2 regions of the Alcaligenes sp. GW821-FHT11D07 genome follow, and region 1 is predicted to be linked to the other one. Evidence: riboswitches for the same ligand, from Rfam matches in the RefSeq annotation. Region 1 holds a riboswitch; the other holds the start of a gene.
The links. A riboswitch is a leader RNA that binds a small molecule or an ion and turns the genes downstream of it on or off. The one in region 1 is predicted to bind glycine.
Positions count from the first base shown of each region.

Region 2: it holds a riboswitch for glycine, as region 1 does, so the genes downstream of both, AC1RSM_RS07925 (amino acid permease) here and AC1RSM_RS06145 (D-amino acid dehydrogenase) in region 1, are expected to answer to the same signal.

Region 1 is NZ_JBXART010000001.1:1,322,250-1,331,660, reverse strand. It holds partial or broken gene AC1RSM_RS06150 (ATP-dependent DNA helicase) at 1-1,135, shown strand, start outside; gene AC1RSM_RS06145 (D-amino acid dehydrogenase) at 1,080-2,441, opposite strand; glycine riboswitch at 2,490-2,568, opposite strand; glycine riboswitch at 2,573-2,660, opposite strand; gene AC1RSM_RS06140 (ABC transporter ATP-binding protein) at 2,752-3,822, opposite strand; gene AC1RSM_RS06135 (ABC transporter permease) at 3,819-5,585, opposite strand; gene AC1RSM_RS06130 (ABC transporter substrate-binding protein) at 5,656-6,741, opposite strand; gene AC1RSM_RS06125 (sensor histidine kinase) at 6,846-9,374, opposite strand; gene AC1RSM_RS06120 (response regulator transcription factor) at 9,374-9,411, opposite strand, start outside.
Region 2 is NZ_JBXART010000001.1:1,708,878-1,718,288, forward strand. It holds gene AC1RSM_RS07920 (rhodanese-like domain-containing protein) at 1-767, opposite strand, end outside; glycine riboswitch at 938-1,027, shown strand; gene AC1RSM_RS07925 (amino acid permease) at 1,408-2,814, shown strand; gene AC1RSM_RS07930 (TonB-dependent siderophore receptor) at 3,050-5,452, opposite strand; gene AC1RSM_RS07935 (alpha/beta hydrolase) at 5,806-6,732, opposite strand; gene AC1RSM_RS07940 (FecR family protein) at 7,039-8,325, opposite strand; gene AC1RSM_RS07945 (RNA polymerase sigma factor) at 8,403-8,915, opposite strand; gene AC1RSM_RS07950 (cytochrome-c peroxidase) at 9,067-9,411, opposite strand, start outside.

The sequences.
Region 1 (9,411 bases):
TGACACCCATGCTTTGCTCTATAGCCAAACCCTGGCGCAGCAGTGGCGCAGTGCGGTGCTGGTGGACGAGGCCCACAATCTGGTCGAACGCGCCCGTTCCATGTATTCCGTGTCTTTCTCGCAGACGCACTTGCGCATGGCACGCAAAGCCTCGCCCTCATCCCTGAAACGTCATTTCGCTCCGTTGACGCGACTGATGGATGATTTGCTGCCGGAGGAGGGCACAGACCAGTGGGGCTTGGAGAAGATCCCGGAGGATTTGCTGGAGCAATGCGAATATCTGTCCGCCCGTTTGGGGGCATATGTGGCGGATACTCCCATGCCACAGGACAGCCCTTTGCTGCAGTTCTACTTCGAGCTGCTGTATTTTGTGGAGCTGGCCGGGCAATTCGGCTCCCATTCTTTATTTGATATTTTGGCACGCCACGATGGGGTGGTGCTCACGATACGCAATATCGTGCCTGCCCCGTTTCTTGCTGCGCGTTATGGTGACGCGCATGGTGTGGTGCTGTTTTCAGGCACCTTGAACCCGGCGCAGTTTTACCGTGATGTGTTGGGATTGCCGCAAAGCACTAGCGAATTGAATGTGGCGTCGCCTTATCGGGCTGAACAGCTACGGGTGCGGCAATACACGGATTTGTCCACGCGCTATGCCGATCGGGCGCAAAGCCTCAACGGGCTGTGCGATATTGTCGGGCAGGCGTATCAAGAGCAGCCGGGCAATTATCTCTTGTTCTTGAGCAGCTTTGACTATCTGGAGCAGGTCAGCCAGGCCTTGCAACAGCGTTGGCCTCAGATGCCGTTGTGGCATCAGCAAGCAGGGATGAGCGATCTGCAAAGAGCGCAATTTCTGGAGCGCTTCACAGAAGAAGGGCGGGGTGTGGGGCTGGCTGTCTTGGGAGGGGCGTTTTCAGAAGGGGTGGACTTGCCGGGCAAGCGCTTGATTGGCGCCTTTATTGCCACCTTGGGCTTGCCCCAGTTCAATCCCGCCAATGAGTCTGTAAAACAAGTCATGGCCCGGCTCTTTGGGGAGCGGCGGGCCTATGACTATACCTACCTCTATCCGGCGCTACGCAAAATTACACAGGCCGCGGGTCGTGTGATTCGCGATGAACAGGATCAAGGCTTTGTGTATCTGCTGGACGAGCGCTATGGGCAGCGGCGGGTGCAGCAGTTGCTGCCGGACTGGTGGCAAATTGAGCAGGTGCAGACTGGCGTTCGTGCTGAGCAATCACCTCGGTGATGATTTCAGCAGTGGCGGCAGACAAGGTCCAGCCCAAGTGGCCGTGGCCGGTGTTGTAGTACACGCCAGGGCGGCTGCCAGCTTTTACGCGCGGCATCATGTCCGGCATCATGGGGCGCAAACCAGCCCATGGCACGACGCGGTCAGTGGCCGCATCGTGAAAGTTGCGACGGGTCCAATTGGTCAACGGGGCGATACGGTCGGCACGAATATCCTTGTTGCCACCGTTGTACTCCGCGGTACCGGCCACACGCAGGCGATCTTTGCCCAGACGGCTGGTCACGATCTTGGCCTCTTCGTCCAGCAGGCTGACCCAAGGGGCGGCTGCCTGGCTTTCGGGTGAATCCAGGTAGGCAGAGATCGAATAGCCTTTAACAGGGTAGATATTGATATAGTCGCCCAGCAGGTGAGCCAGATGGCGGCTGCCTACCCCGGCGCACACGACCAGCGCATCCACGGACAGGGTATGAGTATGAGCCTCTGCGCCTTCGCCGGTACGCAGCTGGATGCGATGCGGTGGGCCGCAATCAATCCCCAATACGTCCGTGTCTTGCAGAAATTTCACGCCTCGCTTGGCGCAAGCGGCTGCTAGACCACGGGTGTATTTATGTATGTCGCCCGTGGCGTCCGACGGGGTGAAAAAGCCACCGTAGTACGTGCCTTGCAGGGCAGGTTCGATCTGGTGGATTTCATCGTTGGTGACCGTGCGGCGCTCCAGACCACCCTTGTGCAGTAGCTGGCTGACTTTCTTGCCAGACTCAAAGCCACCTGCGGTGTGGTAGATGTGCAAAATGCCGCGCTGTTCCAGGTCAAAGTCGATGTTTTCGTCTTTGGCCCACTGATACAGGTTTTCGCGCGCCGTGATGGCCAGCTTCACCGTTTCAACAGTGTTGCGTTCGTAGCCGGAGATGGCGCCCACAAACTGGGCCATCCAGCTGTATTTGTGCCAGCTGGGTTTGGGATTGAACAGCAGTGGGGCGTCTTTGCGCATCATCCACTTCAAGCCCTTCAGAATCGTGCCACGGCTGTTCCAGACCTCGGCGTTGCAAGCGGAAAGCTGCCCACCATTGGCAAAGGAGGTTTCCATTGCGGGGTAACGCAAACGGTCGATAACGGTGACTTGGTAGCCTTTCAGGCTAAGGGCGTAGGCGGTGGTGATTCCGGAAATACCGGCACCAATGACGGCAATATGCGACATAACAGGCTCCTGACAGGTGAATTGCCACCCAATAGTGGCAATACCCCATCTGTCCTGTGACCTGAGAGTTTATCCAGCCTTTAATGGGCTGGGCTCCTTCGGTGGGCGCCGTGCGCCGCTCTCCAGAGTGTCGGGCTGGTACGATCCTTTTGCCTGAGAGATTCCGGGGTGGTTGCTCCGTCGGCGCCTGACTGAACAGGTCTCTTTCATACCGCCTGCAATGACGCGACTACATTAGCTGTGCTTACAAAAGTTTGCAATCAGGGTAAACCAAGAGCCGGGTCCAGCGGCTCTTGGTGGTAGAGCGGATCTACGATGGGTAAATCCACAATTTGGAGGCCGGAATCTGCAAGTGATGCAGGCCACCCGGTATAGGCTCCGGTCCGAAAGCACGCAAAGTGCCTGCGGAGGGATCACTCATGCGAAACACGTGCTCCCATTTGTCGCCCAGATACATGCTGGTAGACAGTTGCATAGGCAGAGTGTTGGGGCCGGGCTGGCTATTTAGTTGCACTTGCTCCACCCGGATCACCGCCGTTGCCTGTTGGCCGGGCGTCAAGGTTGCGCCCGCGTGGCCCCACAACTCCCAGCCGGGCCCGCTCAAGCGGGTTTGCTGATCGCGTTGCTCGCTGACCGTGCCTTGCAAGCGGTTGTTGGACCCCATGAACTCGGCGGTGTACAGGGATTTGGGCGAGCTGTAGACCTCTTGCGGGGTGCCTTCCTGTTCGATATTGCCGCCATTTAGCAGCAAGATGCGATCAGAAATGGCCATGGCCTCGGCCTGATCGTGGGTAACCATCAGGGCCGACAGGCCCATCTCCACAATCAGCTCGCGCAGAAATACACGAGCCTCTTCGCGCAGCTTGGCATCCAGATTGGACAGGGGCTCATCCAGCAAAATCACAGGCGGGTTGTAAACCAGGGCACGGGCAATAGCCACGCGCTGTTGCTGCCCACCGGACAACTGGCTGGGATAACGCTCCCCCAAGCCCTTCAAACCTAATTGATCCAAAATGGCGTCTACTTTTTGGCGGCTGTCTGCTTTGTTGACCTTACGCAGCGTCAAGGGGTAGGCGACGTTTTCCTGCACCGTCATGTGGGGCCACAGGGCATAGGACTGGAACACCAGACCCAGATTACGATCTTCGGCAGGCAGATCCAGACGCGCCTGGGAGTCGTACAGAACTTGGTCGTTGATGGCAATCCGTCCCTGGGAGGGTTGTTCCAAACCCGCCACGGCGCGCAGCAAGGTGGTCTTGCCACTGCCTGAAGCACCCAGCAGGGATACTACTTCACCTTTGTTCAGGCTCATGGACACCCCTTTAAGCACGGGGTTGCGATCATAGGCCAGATGGATATTGTCTACAGTCAGCTCGGTCATCGTAGTTTCACTCCGAAGCGCAATGCGATGGTCAGGCCAATGACCACTAGCACGATATTGATAAAGGACAGGGCGGCCACAATGTCGATAGCACCGGTGGCCCATAAAGAGACCAGCATGGAACCAATAGTTTCTGTTCCGGGCGTCAGCAAATAGACGCCCGTGGAGTATTCCCGTTCGAAGATCAGGAACATCAGCAACCACGATCCGATCAGGCCAAACTTCGCCAAAGGCAAGGTAATTTGGCGGGTCACTTGGCCGGGGCGAGCACCGGTGCTGCGTGCTGCTTCCTCCAGCTCCGGCCCCACTTGCAGCAGGGTGGAAGAAATCAGGCGTAAACCGTAGGCCATCCACACCACGCTATAAGCCAGCCAGACGCTGAAGATAGTGCTGCGCAGGGCGCGCAAGGGGCCGACGACGGCGCCACGCAACCATTCGGACATGGGCAGAACGGATAGCCAGCCGTTTTCCAGGGACTGGTCCAGCCACATGGGTACAAACAGGAACATCCATAAGAACGCCAAACCGGCCAGCAAACCGGGCACCGCGCGTGGTACCAGCACGCTGTAATCCAAAAAGCGTGTGATGCCGTCGGGCTTGCGGTGCATGGCCAATCCAATAAAGGTGTAGCAGGCCACGGCGACCGCTCCGCCGATCACACCAATGGCGATCGAGTTCATGATGGCGCGCAAAAGATTGGCTTGCCCGAACACTTGCCTGAATGCGTCCAGAGAAAGCACGTCAAACAGCGAAATGCCTATCCCCCAGTTAGACACGAAAGCACGCAACACCACCCCCACGATAGGCACGATGACTGTGAAGAACAGCCATAAGGCAACCAAGGCCGTGGCCGTCCAGCGCCAGCGGCCCAGTGGCAGGGGGCGGGCTTGGGAGGCCTTGCCTTTTACTGTCACAAAGCGATTGGCGGTGCGCATCAGACGGCGTTGCAGCATCACTAGCGGGATGGTCATGGCAATCAGAATGACCGCGACGGCTGCCATCAAGTGATAGGAGGGGATGCCCAACTTATTGGTGAGCTTGTACAAATAGGTCGCCAGTACCAAGTGGCCTTCAGGATCACCCAGGACCAGCACCAGACCAAAGACTTCCAGGCCCAGGAAAAACAGCAGCACACCGGCATACAGGATGGCTGGTCGCACCATGGGCAGGCTGACCGAGCGCATCACCTGCCAGGGGCTGGCACCGGCACTGCGGGCGGCTTCTTCTACGTCCGAGCCCATGCTGCGCAAGGCCGAAGAAATGTACAGATAGGCGTGTGGAACGTGAGTCAGCCCGGCAATGATGACGATGCTGGTGAAGGAATAAATGTTCCAGGGGACAAAGCCGATTAGATCCAGCGTCCAGGTGGAGAAAAACCCGACCGGGCCGGCGGCCACAATATAGCCAAAGCCCAGCACCATGGGGGATACAAAAATCGGGACCAGAATCAGCGGTTCGATCCAGGTACGGCCGGGCAAATCGGTTCGCACCATCAGGAAAGCTAGAATGCCCCCCAAAGGAATGGAGATGGCGGCCAGGCCAAAGGCCATGATGAAGCCACTGCCCAGCGCTTTGTAAAAGTCCGGGTCGTCAAAAATGAAGCGGAAGGCATCCAGCCCCAGAGACTTGTCAGCCGCGAAAAAGGGGGCGGATAGCAGGCTTTGGATGATGATCAGGCTGAGCGGCACATAGATGGCCAGGGCCGTCACCAGGACGACGATATGGCGCGGCCAGGCCTGCCACCGAAGGCGTAAGGCATGCATGATAAGGATTCCAGGCGGAAAAGAGACGGGGTAGCGGCCAGGCCGCCACCCGATTCAAAGACAGAGTGTCTTATTTATTGGCGGCAGCGCGCCATTGCTTGATGAAGTCCAGGCGCTCTTTCTGCTTCAGAAAGTCCAACAAGGAGGCGTCCACTGGAATGGGAGTGAGCTCTACGCCGGCCAGTTTTTTGGTCAGGCCGTCCACATCATTGTCGCCTTCCACATCAGAGCGGATCGAGGCCAGTTCGGACTTGTTGGCCAGTACGTCCTGCCCGTCTTTGGACAGCATGTAGTCCATAAAGACGCGCGCTGCATTGGGGTGCTGTGCTTTCTGGCTGATGAAAGCCACACGTGACAAGACCAGGGTGTAGTCCGAGGGATAGACAATGCCGATGGACTTGTCTTTGACGGCACGGGTCTCCGCGTACGAGCCCAGCAAGTTGTAGCCAATCAGGTTTTCACCGGAGCTCACGCGTTCCATCATCGTGCCGGTGGAGGACTGCAAGACCAGGTTGGCCGAACCTACCCCTTTGATGAAGTCCCAGTAGCTTTGGCCCTTCTTGCTGTCTTGAGCGGCCAGCATGTAGCCTACGGCGGATTTTTCAATATCGTAGGTGGTGACTTTATTGCGGAAGCGGTCTTTATCGCTTTCAACCAGTTTGGCCAGTTCTGCATGAGTCTTGGGGACTTCCTCGGGCTTGATCAAACGGTTGTTATAGATGAACACGGTGGGCTCGTACGTCGTGCCGAAAGCCTTGTTTTCCCATACCGCCCAACTGGGCAAAGACGGGATTTCTGGAGATTCGTAACTGGCCGCGTAATCGGTTGCCAGACGCATGGCCGAATCCATGGAGGAGCTCCACACAATGTCACCACTATTGCTGCCCGAGGCCTGTTCGCTGATGTAGCGGTTATACAGCTCGGTGCTGTTCATGTCGTGGTATTCGACTTTGATCTTGGGGTGGGCCGTTTCAAAGGCGCTGACCAGGGGGCTGGCCGCTTTGGTATCGGTCGTGGAATAGATGATGACCTTGCCTTCTTTATCGGCTGCGTCATTCAGATCAGTTTGAGCCCAGGCCGCTTGGCCGGCCATCATGCTGGCGCTTAAGGATAGGGCCAGCAAGGTCAGGCGGCGAGCGGGAGTAAATGTTGACATCAGGAGTCTCCTTGGTTCAGTGTCCCGTCGTGGCGCGGGACTTAAGAGGGATCAATGTCATTTCATTGTGTTGACTCATGCTGTCAGCAACCTGTCACCTCCTGTCAGGGAAGCGTGCGCAAGCTTGCAGGGGTATCAGTGACCAGGCGCCGCCAGTTTTGCAGGAAACGTTGCCGCCGCGTGTGATCCAGGCCAACCAACAAAGTGGGGTTCAAGACCAGGGGTTGAATGATTCCAATGGTTTGATTTTCAACGGTTTTTGTGAACCAGCTGCCTGTTTCGATTGCTTTTAGCGGACCTAATCCGGCAGGACCGCTGATTATTTCCTGGCCTCGGGCAGAGAGCAGATAGTCGATAAAGAGGGCCGCTAAATCCGGTCTTTGAGCCTGTTTATGGATCAACGCGCTGCGGGTAAACACCGAGACATAATCGCTGGGAACGACGATCTCAATCTTGGACCCTGCCTTTTGGCGAGCCAGGGCATACGAGCCCAGCACGTTGTAGGCAACATCCAGCGTGCCGTTGTCCAAATCATCCAGAATGGCGGCGGTATTGGCATACAGCCGCGTACCTACGCGTCCCAAGGCGTTGGCCATGCCCCAAAAGGTGGAGGACGTGCGTTCGTCGTACAGAGCGAACAGATATCCCACGCCGCTGATCTGAATATCATAGGTGCCCACCCGTCCCATCAGATCGTCACTATTGCGTTCCAGTAACTGCAACAGCGCCTCGCGGGAGGCCGGCAGATCAGCAGGCAGGCGGGAGGGGGCGTAGGCGATGACGGCGGGCTCCAGCGTGAAGCCGAATACCTCGTCACGCCAACGCGCCCAGCCCGGCATGGCCTGGGTCAAGTTGGAGCTGTGCGAGCGGGCGTAGCCATCATTCGCCAGCTTGACTTGCAGGTCCGAGGCGGAGCTGATGAGCAGGTCTGTTGCGGGCAAACTGCCCTGAACGGTGTGCCGATACAGAGCGCTGGAGTCCATCTCGTGATAACGGATGCGTAGCTGAGGCTGGGTTTGCTGGAAGTCATGCACCAGCACTTCAAAGAGCTCCGTATCGGTAGGGCCCGCGATGACTAGCAAAGCCTGATCTTGCGGCGCTAATTTGGAGGCCAGGGCAGGATAGTCGTGGCTTCGTATGCCCATGTCCACACGCAAAGCCGACTCCTGGGCATGAGCGGATTGGGGTTGAGCGATCAGCCCTAGTCCGAGCAAGGCCAGGGCAGCCAGAGTGCGGCCGGCGGTCAGCCCAGCTTGTGCAGCATGCAATTGAGCTGGGAGTTGAATGCGGACCGTCAGCCCCTGCGGTGCATGGTCGCGCAGCAATAAAGTGCCCTGATGGGCTTGCACAACCGTGCGGACGATAGACAGGCCCAGACCGGAACCGGGACGCCCTTGGCTGGCCGGACCGCGCTGGAAGCGTTCAAGCAAACGGACTTTGTCTTCGTCGCTGATACCCGGCCCGACATCAGAAACATCGAATACGACCAGCCCCGTGGGCCGAGTGTAGACACGTACTGAAACGTGCTGCGTGCTGTAGAGCATGGCGTTATCGATCACATTGCGCAGCATTTCCCGCAGCGACACGTGATCGCCCAAAACCTGAGCACGCCGGGCCGAGGGGGTGATATGCACTTGCAAGCGATGTGCACTATCCGGATCGACTCGGCCCTGAATTTCCTGCACCAGCGAAGCCACGTCCAGCGGCCGCATGGTGCTGCGATCCAGCCGATGGCTGACGGTGGCATCCATCAGCAGCTGATTGAGCAAATGAGTGGCATGGGTAGCATTATTCAAAATACGCTGAAGCCGTGGGCGTATGGTTTCGGAGCTAGGCTCGTCCAGCGCTAACTGGGTTTGCAAATGGACGGCGGCCAAGGGAGTGCGAATTTGATGAGCGGCGTCAGCGACCAAGTTGTTCAGTGTCCCAACTGCTGTTTGCAGGCGCTGCATGAAGGCATTCAGCGTTTCCACCAAACGGCGAATTTCTTTAGGAACGGGGGTGTCGATGGCTTGCAGATTGTCGTGAGAGCGTTCTCTCAGGGCATTTTCCAGCTCGGCCAGTGGCGCGAAGGCCCGTCGTATCCCTAAACTGGTAATCATCAGCGCCACCAGAATCAGACCGGCCAGCGATAAGGTGCTACGGCTGAGCAGTTCATCGGCCAGTGCCTGCCGTGTCCCCAAGGTTTCCGCTACGCGTATGGTGATCCAGCCCCGGCCCAAGGAGTGCTCGCCCGTTAGCAGACGGCCTATGGTGGCGATGCGCACGGGTGTGTCTTGATAGGAAATGGTGTCGTAGCGCGGCTCGGCACTGGTGGCCGCAGGCAGACTGGCTCCCAGGTCTGGATAGCCAGAAATCAGGGTGTTAGCGGAGTGGACGCTATAAAAAATGTGCTCCTGCTCTGGGAGCATGGCCATGGCCGAGTAGGGCAGTTCAAGCGACAGTTGGCCCTGGTCGATTTGAATGGCATTGGCAATGGTCAAAGCCGCCGCTTTTAACAAGCGATCATAGGCAGAGTCGGCGGCGCGTTGGGCGTATTGACGAGAGGCCAGCCCCAGTGCCAGCAAAGCCACCGCCAGCAAGCAGACTGCCAAGGCCAGCACGCGATGTTGAATAGAGAGGGGGCGACGCATCAGTGTTCATCGCCCAGGCTGGCCATATAGCCGGTGC
Region 2 (9,411 bases), 390 kb from region 1:
CCATCGGCAATCGCCCCCAGGACCGCCTCTCCCAAGGACAAGGCGATAGCCCCCGGAATGCGTCCCTGCGCCTGAACAAAGGGTGGGCGCACATCCACAATCACGGGTGGCGTGTCCGATGCCATCATCTGACGCAGCTCCTTCACACTGACCCGCTCCATACATAAAGACTTGATAAAGCGCTGCCGCTGCCACCACTTTCTGGCAACGAACAAAGCCAGGCCTAGTGCAAGCAGTAAACCGCCCGCCACACCCAGGCTAACAAGCACACTTAACAACTCATCGACCGCCGAGCTGAACAAAGAGCCCAGAAACACTGCCGAGCCCGACCAGATCGCGGCACCGATAATGTCGTAGAGCAAAAAACTGCGTCTGCGAGTGCCCACCGTACCGGCCAAAACACTGGCAATTGAAGCGAAGCCGGGAATGAATTTAGCCACCATCAGGGACGGCGCACCCCACCGCATATAAATGGATTCGGTCTGCCGGATACAGGAGTCAGGGGATAAGGAAATCTTGCACAACAAGGCCAGCAACCTGCCGCCATAACGCCTTCCGGCCAGATACCAGCCATAGTCCGCAATCATCGCCCCCAGAACCGCCACACCCAGTAAGCCCCACAAACTGTAGCCGCCCGATTCATGCAAAGCGCCGGTTACGACCAGCACGGGATAGGCCGGTATGGGCGCACCGGCCTGCTCAATCAGTACATTGAAAAACACGATCAGCAGACCGTGCTCTTCAATCAATTTCAAAATGGTTTCGATCATAAGAAGGAGCAGAAAAAAGAGTGCCCTGGAAGCGGCTATTGTAAGCCCGCTAAGCAAGGCTTTCATTTTGCCGCCCTGCCGGCTCTGGGTCATTTAAATAGGCAAGGATGTACAGGTTAACGATAGTAGTCATCGCTTTTTGCCTGTCTATACAATAGCTGCGTCAATAACGGTTCAGGTGAGAGTCTTCACTTGGATGAAGCGCCGACGGAGCAACGACCCCGGAATCTCTCAGGCAAAAGAATCTTGAACCCTTGACGATCTGGAGAGAGGCACAGCAGTGCCCACCGAAGGGGACCATCACCTGCTGATGGATAAGCTCTCAGGTAAACGGACAGAGGGGGTACAGAGGCCATATGACCTCTGTTCACTCTTTCGTCCGGAGCATGTCTATGACCTGATAGTCAGGCGCCTTTAATCGGCAGCCTGGCGCACCCTTTATACCCACCCCATTTCTATTCGCACACAGAGCTGTTTTGACGTTTATTGCGTCAAAACCAGGAGGACTGCTGTGCGCTACTACTTTATATAGATCGGCATCAAAAAAACCGTTCTTAAGGACGGGTTGTGCCCTTTGTTTTCTCGCAGCACAGTCATAATTACGCATTTGAACGAAAAAAAAACCTAGGAGAACAGTGTGTCTCAGCAACATTCATCTGGACTGCAGCGCTCGTTGAAAAACCGGCACCTGCAACTGATAGCCATTGGAGGCGCTATCGGTACAGGGCTATTTATGGGATCAGGCCGCACCATCAGCCTGGCCGGACCTTCGGTCTTGTTTACGTACATGATCATTGGGTTCTTTCTGTTTTTTGTTATGCGGGCAATGGGGGAGTTGCTCCTGCATAACTTGGAATACAAGTCTTTTGTTGACTTCTCGGCCGACATTCTGGGCCCCACCATGGGCTACTTTTTGGGCTGGAGCTATTGGTTTTGCTGGGTGGTGATTGGTATTGCGGACATCGTGGCCATTACCGGCTACACGCAATTTTGGTGGCCGGACATTCCGCTATGGTTGCCGGGCCTGGCATGCATTGCCTTTTTGCTGCTGTTCAACCTGCTGTCGGCCAAGCTGTTTGGCGAGCTGGAGTTCTGGTTTGCTTTGGTCAAAATCATCGCCATTGTGGCTCTGATCGGTGTGGGCGCGTATCTGCTCTTCACGGGGTTCGTGGGCCCAACCGGCGAGAAAGCCAGCATTACCCATCTGTGGGATCGCGGCGGTATGTTCCCCAATGGTCTGGGCGGTTTCTTTGCCGCGTTCCAGATCGCCATCTTTGCCTTTGTAGGGATTGAGCTGGTCGGTACCGCGTCTGCTGAAACCGCTGATCCGGCCAAGAACCTGCCCAAAGCCATCAACAAGATTCCCGTTCGCGTGATTGTGTTTTACGTGCTGGCACTGACAGCCATCATGACTGTCACCCCTTGGGATATTGTTGCGCCCAACAAGAGCCCGTTTGTGAATATGTTCTTGCTAATCGGTGTGGGTGCGGCAGCAGCCATCATCAACTTTGTGGTGCTGACCTCCGCGCTGTCTTCCGCCAATAGCGGCATGTTCTCGACAGGCCGCATGTTGTACGGTCTGTCCAAAAACAAGCTGGCTCCTGAAGCCTTCAGCCAACTGTCGCGTAACGGTACCCCCCGCAACGGCCTGATCTATTCATGCGCTCTTTTGCTGTCCAGCCTGTTCCTGCTTTACGCCGAAGGCGACGTGATGCGGGTGTTCACCATCGTGACTACCGTAGCCAGCATTTGCTTTATTTTTGTGTGGGCTGTGATTCTCATCACCTACCTGAAATACCGCCGTGTCCGCCCCGAGGCACACGCTGCATCCGCCTACAAAATGCCTTTTGGCATTCCCATGTGCTATGCCACCTTGGCCTTCTTCGCCTTCGCGCTGTATCTGTTCAGCCAAGAAGAAGAAACCTTGATTGGCCTGGTTGCCACGCCATTCTGGTTCCTGGCACTGTTTATCTGCCTGCCTTTCTACAAGAAGCGCATGAAGAAAGACCTGGCCTTGGGTCTGGCGGCGCAAAGCGTACGCTAAGTAATTGATGTACTCGGCGCGGCCCTACAAAGAGCCGTGCCGCCGCAGCTGGGTCTGGCCTTGTTCTACACAACTTGGCTGGCACACACTGGCAACACTCCAATCCGCTGCTCTTGAGCAGCAAACCTGGAACGAGGCTGGAGCCCGGATGCAAAAAGCCACCCAAACGGGTGGCTTTTTTATGCCCATTAGATAGCAGAAGATCAGGCGTTCAGGGCCTGCATCTGCCGCTGGTTTAAAACTGATAACGCATATTCAAGGTGAAGTTTCTTGGCGTCCCCCAGGAATATTGAATACGCCCAAAGTCACGCAAGCCAGCCATGTATTTTTTGTCGAATACGTTGTTCACGTTCGCCCCCAGGCTCAGATGTTTGTTCACCTGATACCGAGCCATCACATCAAACAGCCAGTAGGAAGGCTGATCCAGCAAACGGGCCGAGGCCTTGCTTTGCCAGCGCGCCGCCACACCCACAGACACACCGGGCAAAGCCTGCGCAAAACGATAGCTGCTGGCAATCTTGAACTGGTGCTTGGGCACAATGTCCGTTGTCTTCAAGCTGCTGCTGTTTTGTACGTAGCTGCCTTGCAACTGCCAGCCAGGGGCCACTTCGCCCGACACCTCCAGCTCGTAACCACGACGTGTTGCACCATTGACTGCACGGTAAATGGTTTCACCCGTTGGTCGAACCTCGCCGGTGGACTCCGCGGTGTTATCTGTCTTCATCCAAAAACGCGCCACGCTGGCATTCAAAGCCCCGTTAAAGAACTCGCCTTTTGCGCCCAACTCGTAAGTCAAACCACGCTCTGGGTCCAGCGTATTGCCGTCAATATCCTTGCCGCTTTGCGGCTTGAAGATGCTGGCATAACTACCGTAAACGGAGATCTGATCCGTGACATCAACAACTAAACCCGCATAGGGTGTCAACACGCCATGCTGTTTGAAATCGTTATTGCTGTAGGAATATGGCGTTTCATCAAACTGCTTGAAATCGGTATAGCGAATACCGCCAATCAACTTCACCGGGTCTGCCAGACTGAATAAACCCGCTGCATAGAGCGAATTGCGCTGCGAGCTGAAGTAGCTGTGATTATTGATCGGCATGGTGGTGAAATCCGGTATTTCCAGAACACCACCGCCCCCGTTGTAGTCCAAACCTACATTGTTATAGCGTTTGCCACCCGCATAAGACTCTGTGGTGGTCCGGTAGGTATCACCCCCAAAACGCAGTTCGTGCTGACGACCAAACAAAGAGAACGGCCCTTGCACTTCCAAGGCCAAATTGCGGTTGCGGGTTTCATAATCGCGCGACCAGGACACGTCCACAATAGCCGGAATACCGGTAAACCAAATACCCGATTGGCCGCCCGGATTCACCGTCTTGTCCAGGCTGCCTTTAAGGGTGGCCGACCAGTCGTTCTCAAAGCGATGCGTCAAATCCAGGAACAGGTTATTGCTCTTTTGTTCGTAGCCGGACCAGGGAGCAGCGACATTAAATTCTCGGGGTTTCAAGCCCATAAACTGCCCATCTGCCGTATAGGCCTGAATCATGGACGTCCCAGCCGTGCCATCTTGGGTACGATTTTTCTGGGTAAAACTGACCGTTAACAGGGTGCGCTCTGTCAGATCCGCCTCTACAATTCCGTAAAAAGTCTTGTTGCTGTTCTTCACGTAATCCATATAGCTCTTGCCATCTGCGGCAGCAGCCACAACACGACCACGTATAGACCCACTTTGATTCAGCGGCGAGCTGATGTCCGCATCAATCCGATAGTTGTCCCAGCTTCCCACCGCACTACCGATACTGGCCTGAAACTGATCGGTAGGACGCTTGCGGATCATGTTCACCGTACCGCCATAAGCACCCTCCCCCATCATCAAGCCAGAAGAGCCTTTCAAGACCTCAATACGATCAATCTCGGCCATGTCATCCATGGAATATTGAGTCTGCGTGTTGATCAGCCAGCCACTAGCCTTTTGCCGCATGCCATCCGTCTGCATGTTCACTGCGGCGCCTCGAATTGCGAAGTTGAATGCATCCCCTTGCTGCTCTACCGACACACCCGGTGTTTGCTCCAGCACATCAGACAACTTGTACAAATTGAAGTCGTCCAGACGCTCGCGGGTCATGACGGAGATGGACTGCGGCGTCTCGCGCAAAGACAGATCAAAACCCGTTGCCGTGCGACTCGGCCCGGTGGCGGTGTAAGAACCGGAACCTTCCGTGACCGGACTGGCCGCTCGCACCCTGATTGCTGCCAACTCCTCCACATCCAGTTTTTTGCGTAGATGAATCGTGTTGCCAGTACGGGAATACGCAATGCCGGAGCCTTGCAACAACGCATCCAACGCCGCTTCCGGTGCCATGCGACCAGACACAGGCTGAGCCTGAATGCCCTGCACCAGATCCGAGGTGTAAATGAACTGCAAAGAGGTTTGCTGCCCCAACTGCAACAAGGCATCGCCCAGTGATGAAGACGAAATAGAAATGGTCACGTCGCTTTGCTGAGCAACGCTGGCAAGCGGCAGCAAGGTAGTCGACAAGGCCAGGGCAAGCGCAAGCTTTAACGTCGGCGCGGCCAAAGAAAAACGAGCAGCACGCCCAGCAGGGGCGCACATACGGCAGGAACGGAGAGTCACAGAGGTCTTCCTAAAAGACAGAGGTCCTATAGAGGTACAAATCGATATCCCTTTGGCCAAAGGATCGAGGCAGGTAAGCACAAATTAGTGCGAAAAACCTACCCTCATAAGTACAACGGACGAGAGGCGGAAAACCCTGAATGGGTGGGGGAGGAATTTGTAATGAGGGGGGTTGAGGAAGAAGCGTGATCGGGGGCTGGGCTATTTTTGAGACTGGGTGAGAGTGCCCAACCCTAAAAGCTCCGGGAACGATAGCGCTGCTATAGACCCGAAGCGGCCACCCCGTTGCATGCAGTAGGTACCCGTTGTCAGCAACAAAGCCTTGTTGAAATGGCTTAGCGCTATCTGAAGATTTAACGCACTGGCAGCAGATACTTCAATGCCTGCGTGAAGCCTCGGGGCGCGACGGTCAGATGGTCTTCGTCGTTCAAGATCACTGACTTTAGCTTCAAGCTCAAGTACTTTCTGCTCAGCAGTGCCGCTTCCAATGCCTGATTGTCGGCAACCATGTCCACCGTCTGATTGTAGCGTCGATCACCTTTGCGCATAGCCTCATAGGCTCCGACATAAAGGTATACATTCGCTCTCAGGTCCTGATTCTGCTCAGCGTAGCTTGCTTCGAGCTTCAGGGCATAACGCTTGTCGTACCAGAGAGAAGGACTGCCAAGGATATAGCTGCTGAACAAGCCAGGATCGGTGAAAAGCACCTGCACTCCAAGCAGCGCGCCGTAGGAGTGGCCCAGAAAGAGGGCTCTGGCAGGGTCTGTGCGATACCGAGCGGTGATGAAGGGCTTTACCTGATCGCGCAGATATTGTTGATAGGCACGCGCGTGGCCATGTATGGAATTGGGTGCCGCAGTACTTGGGCCATTGGGTGTCGGCGTGTAATCACGCTGACGGCTGACACTGCCGTCCTCGCCCTTCCCATAAGATAAGCCGACGAGAATGAATTCCTCGATCTGTGGGCCTTCAACATTCAGACGCCGCCCTAGCTGCCGAATGATCGGAAAGGCGTAGTCAGCGTCCGTCACATACAGCACGGGATAGCGTCGCTGTGGCTGTGTGGCGTAGGACGGTGGCAAGGCAATAAAGACTTGGTAGCCGCGCTTAGAAATGGGATCGGGCACGTCCCATACTTCGCTATCGGCGATCTCGTAGGGATGCCCGTCACCAGATTGCACCTTTGGCGGCGGTGGGGACTGGGCGTGCGTGGGAGCGGTAAAGGCGCCGAGGCTGGTCAAAAGAGCGATCAATACAGCATGTAGAAGACGTCGATGCATGTGGGTTCTTCGGCGATAAGCTACGCCCTAGGCGCATGGGAATTATTTGAGTCGACAAGGACAGGCGCGATTGCGCAGCAGGAGGGTAGCACATCCTCCGGAATTCGAGATACCAGCTTGCTGTGGCACCAAGCTACCTTGGGGAAGATCGCTACCAATCGAGGCCATTGGTGTCAGCATTGCGTTGCGGATGAAATCTTAAACAGCCTCATACAAAGGATGACACCCAAGCTAACGCCACTTTTTTCGTATGCCCACCCAATCCAGCAGCTTTAATTTGCTAAGCCTTTAGAGCCAACCAAAAACTCACCGCTCTATCGCCAACCCCACTTTGCCATCCGTGCGCTGCACCACCGTCACAGGCAATTGCTCCTGCAGCGCCAATAAAAAGCCCTGCGCATCTTCGATATTAAAAACACCCGCCATGCGCAGGCGCTTGAGTTTTTCGTCCATCAGCTCAATCGGTTCAGGTAGATAGCGGTTCATTTCCTGAACCACGTCATCCAGCGTTTGATCTCTGAATACGACCTTGCCTTGGCGCCAGGCGGTACGTGCGGCGACGTCAGTACGCTGTATCTGCCATGCCTGCTCTTCTCCGCCTTGAGCCAACATACCAGGTGTCAAAGCCGCTTTTTTCCGGTTCCACCAAGGCCCTGATGACACTTGCACAGAACCTTCTGTGACAGCTACCTCGACGGTATCGTCAGGGGCCCTGCGGACATTGAAAACAGTCCCGGTGACTTCTACCTGTACCTGGCCAGCGTCCACGATAAATGCCCTGCCCTGATCCGACTGCACGGCAAAGGTCGCCTCCCCTTTGAGCAGGCTTAGCTGGCGACGGTTGGCTTGATAGTGAAGCATCAACTCCGTGGACACATTCATATGGACTTCGGAGCCATCGGGCAAGGTGATGGTTTTTTGTTCTCCGAAGGCGGTGGTGTAGCTCAGGGCGTGGCTGACGGTATCTTGTTGGGCCAGATAAACCCCGCCCGCGCCTAGTAGTGCTACGGCACCAAGCGCTGCACCTTGCCAGAGAACACGGCGGCGAGCGGCGTTTGGAGGGGCTGCGAAGCTAGTGGCTGCCCTGCTGAATGCAATAGATGAAAGCGAACTTGAAACTGCTCCAGCTTCCGAATTTGACGTTGAGCTTGAAAACACAGTCGCAGTCGCGGCCGTACTCAAATTAGAGTCCCATGGCAATGTCGAACTAGGGCTAGGTTCAGACCCAAACGACGGAGTTGAAGCACTACTAAAAGCAGCGGCAGAACCGGAAGCCGAAATTGCTGCGGAACCATCGTCCGCAGTAGGTCTTAAAGCAGAAGCTGAACCCGCAGCCAAACCGGGGGCTACAACAGCATCCGCCTCGACATCCTCTTCCAGCATCTCCCGCAATTCCTGATCGGGAATTAGCAAACTGCTTTGCCAGATACTCTCCAAAGCCCGATATTCAAATTCATTCCGGCTATCCGCTTTTCTCCACTCCAAAAACCGCTTTTCCTCGGCAACGCTGAAATCGCCCGAATGGACACGCGCAAACCAGTAGGCAGCGGCATCGTGGGGATTGTCAGGGAGGGTAAAAGGTTCTGAGGTCATGGGAAGCAGCAAAATACAAAGAGCAGACAGCGGAGATTATGGCTCTTGCCTATGTGGGGCAAGTGCTCCTTGCTCTCTTAATGTGGTGCATGGTTTTTTAAACGTTCACGCAAATGACGCATGGCCTGAATCATGTATTTCTCAACCATATTCACGGAAAGATTCAGCTTGTCTGCAATTTCCGCTTGAGTATATCCCTCCAGCCTGTGCCACAAAAAGACTTGGCGACATTTAGGCGGCAGCTCGCCCAAGGCTTCTTTCAGAGACGACAGTAACTGCACGGTACGCAAAGCACTGTCCGGGTCGCGCTCCAAAGGGTGATCATCTTCACTCAACTGATGCAGCGGCACCATCTCCAACACGCTTGCGTGACGATGGGCATCAATCAAACGATTGCGCACGCTGCGATGTAAATAGGCGCGCGGATTGGGATTAGGTAACACGCCCCAGTCGGACTCCAGAGCGCGGACCATGACATCGTGCGTGGCGTCTTCGGCCTCCGCACGGTTGCCTGAACGTCGTGCCCACACGCCAATTAGCTCGCCGTAATAGGCAAGCCAAGGTTTTTTAGGCGTGGGAGAACGGGACATGGGGCAATGAGAAAAACCAGAAGTGCATGATATTAGCAATAATTCTCATTACGATACAGAGAAGATGGGTAAATTGATTCGTTTGCTGCACGTCGGCCGCTGGTTTTAACAAGTGTGAGCCAGCCTTGCCCCGCTTCCCTTCCCTGCAAAATCAAAGTGCTTCCAAAAATGCCTGCAAAGCCTGAATGTCCTGATCACTTAAATTCAAAGGCTGTATACGCTCGGATTTGCGTGGCACCAAAGGCCCTGTCTCTTTAGCATCCGGCCCCATGCCTACGTCATACATGCGCAACAAGCCGTCCAGGCTGGGAAACAGCCCGTTATGCATCCAAGGCCCGGCACGCGCCACGTTGCGCAAGCTGGGAGTGCGAAATACACCCAAATCAGCCGGGTTTTTGGTCCATTCAAATCGACCTAAATCCTGCAAGCGACGTCCATAGAAAGACAGGCCGATATTGTGAAAACCGTGGTCCGTCAGCATGGGGCCGCTGTGGCA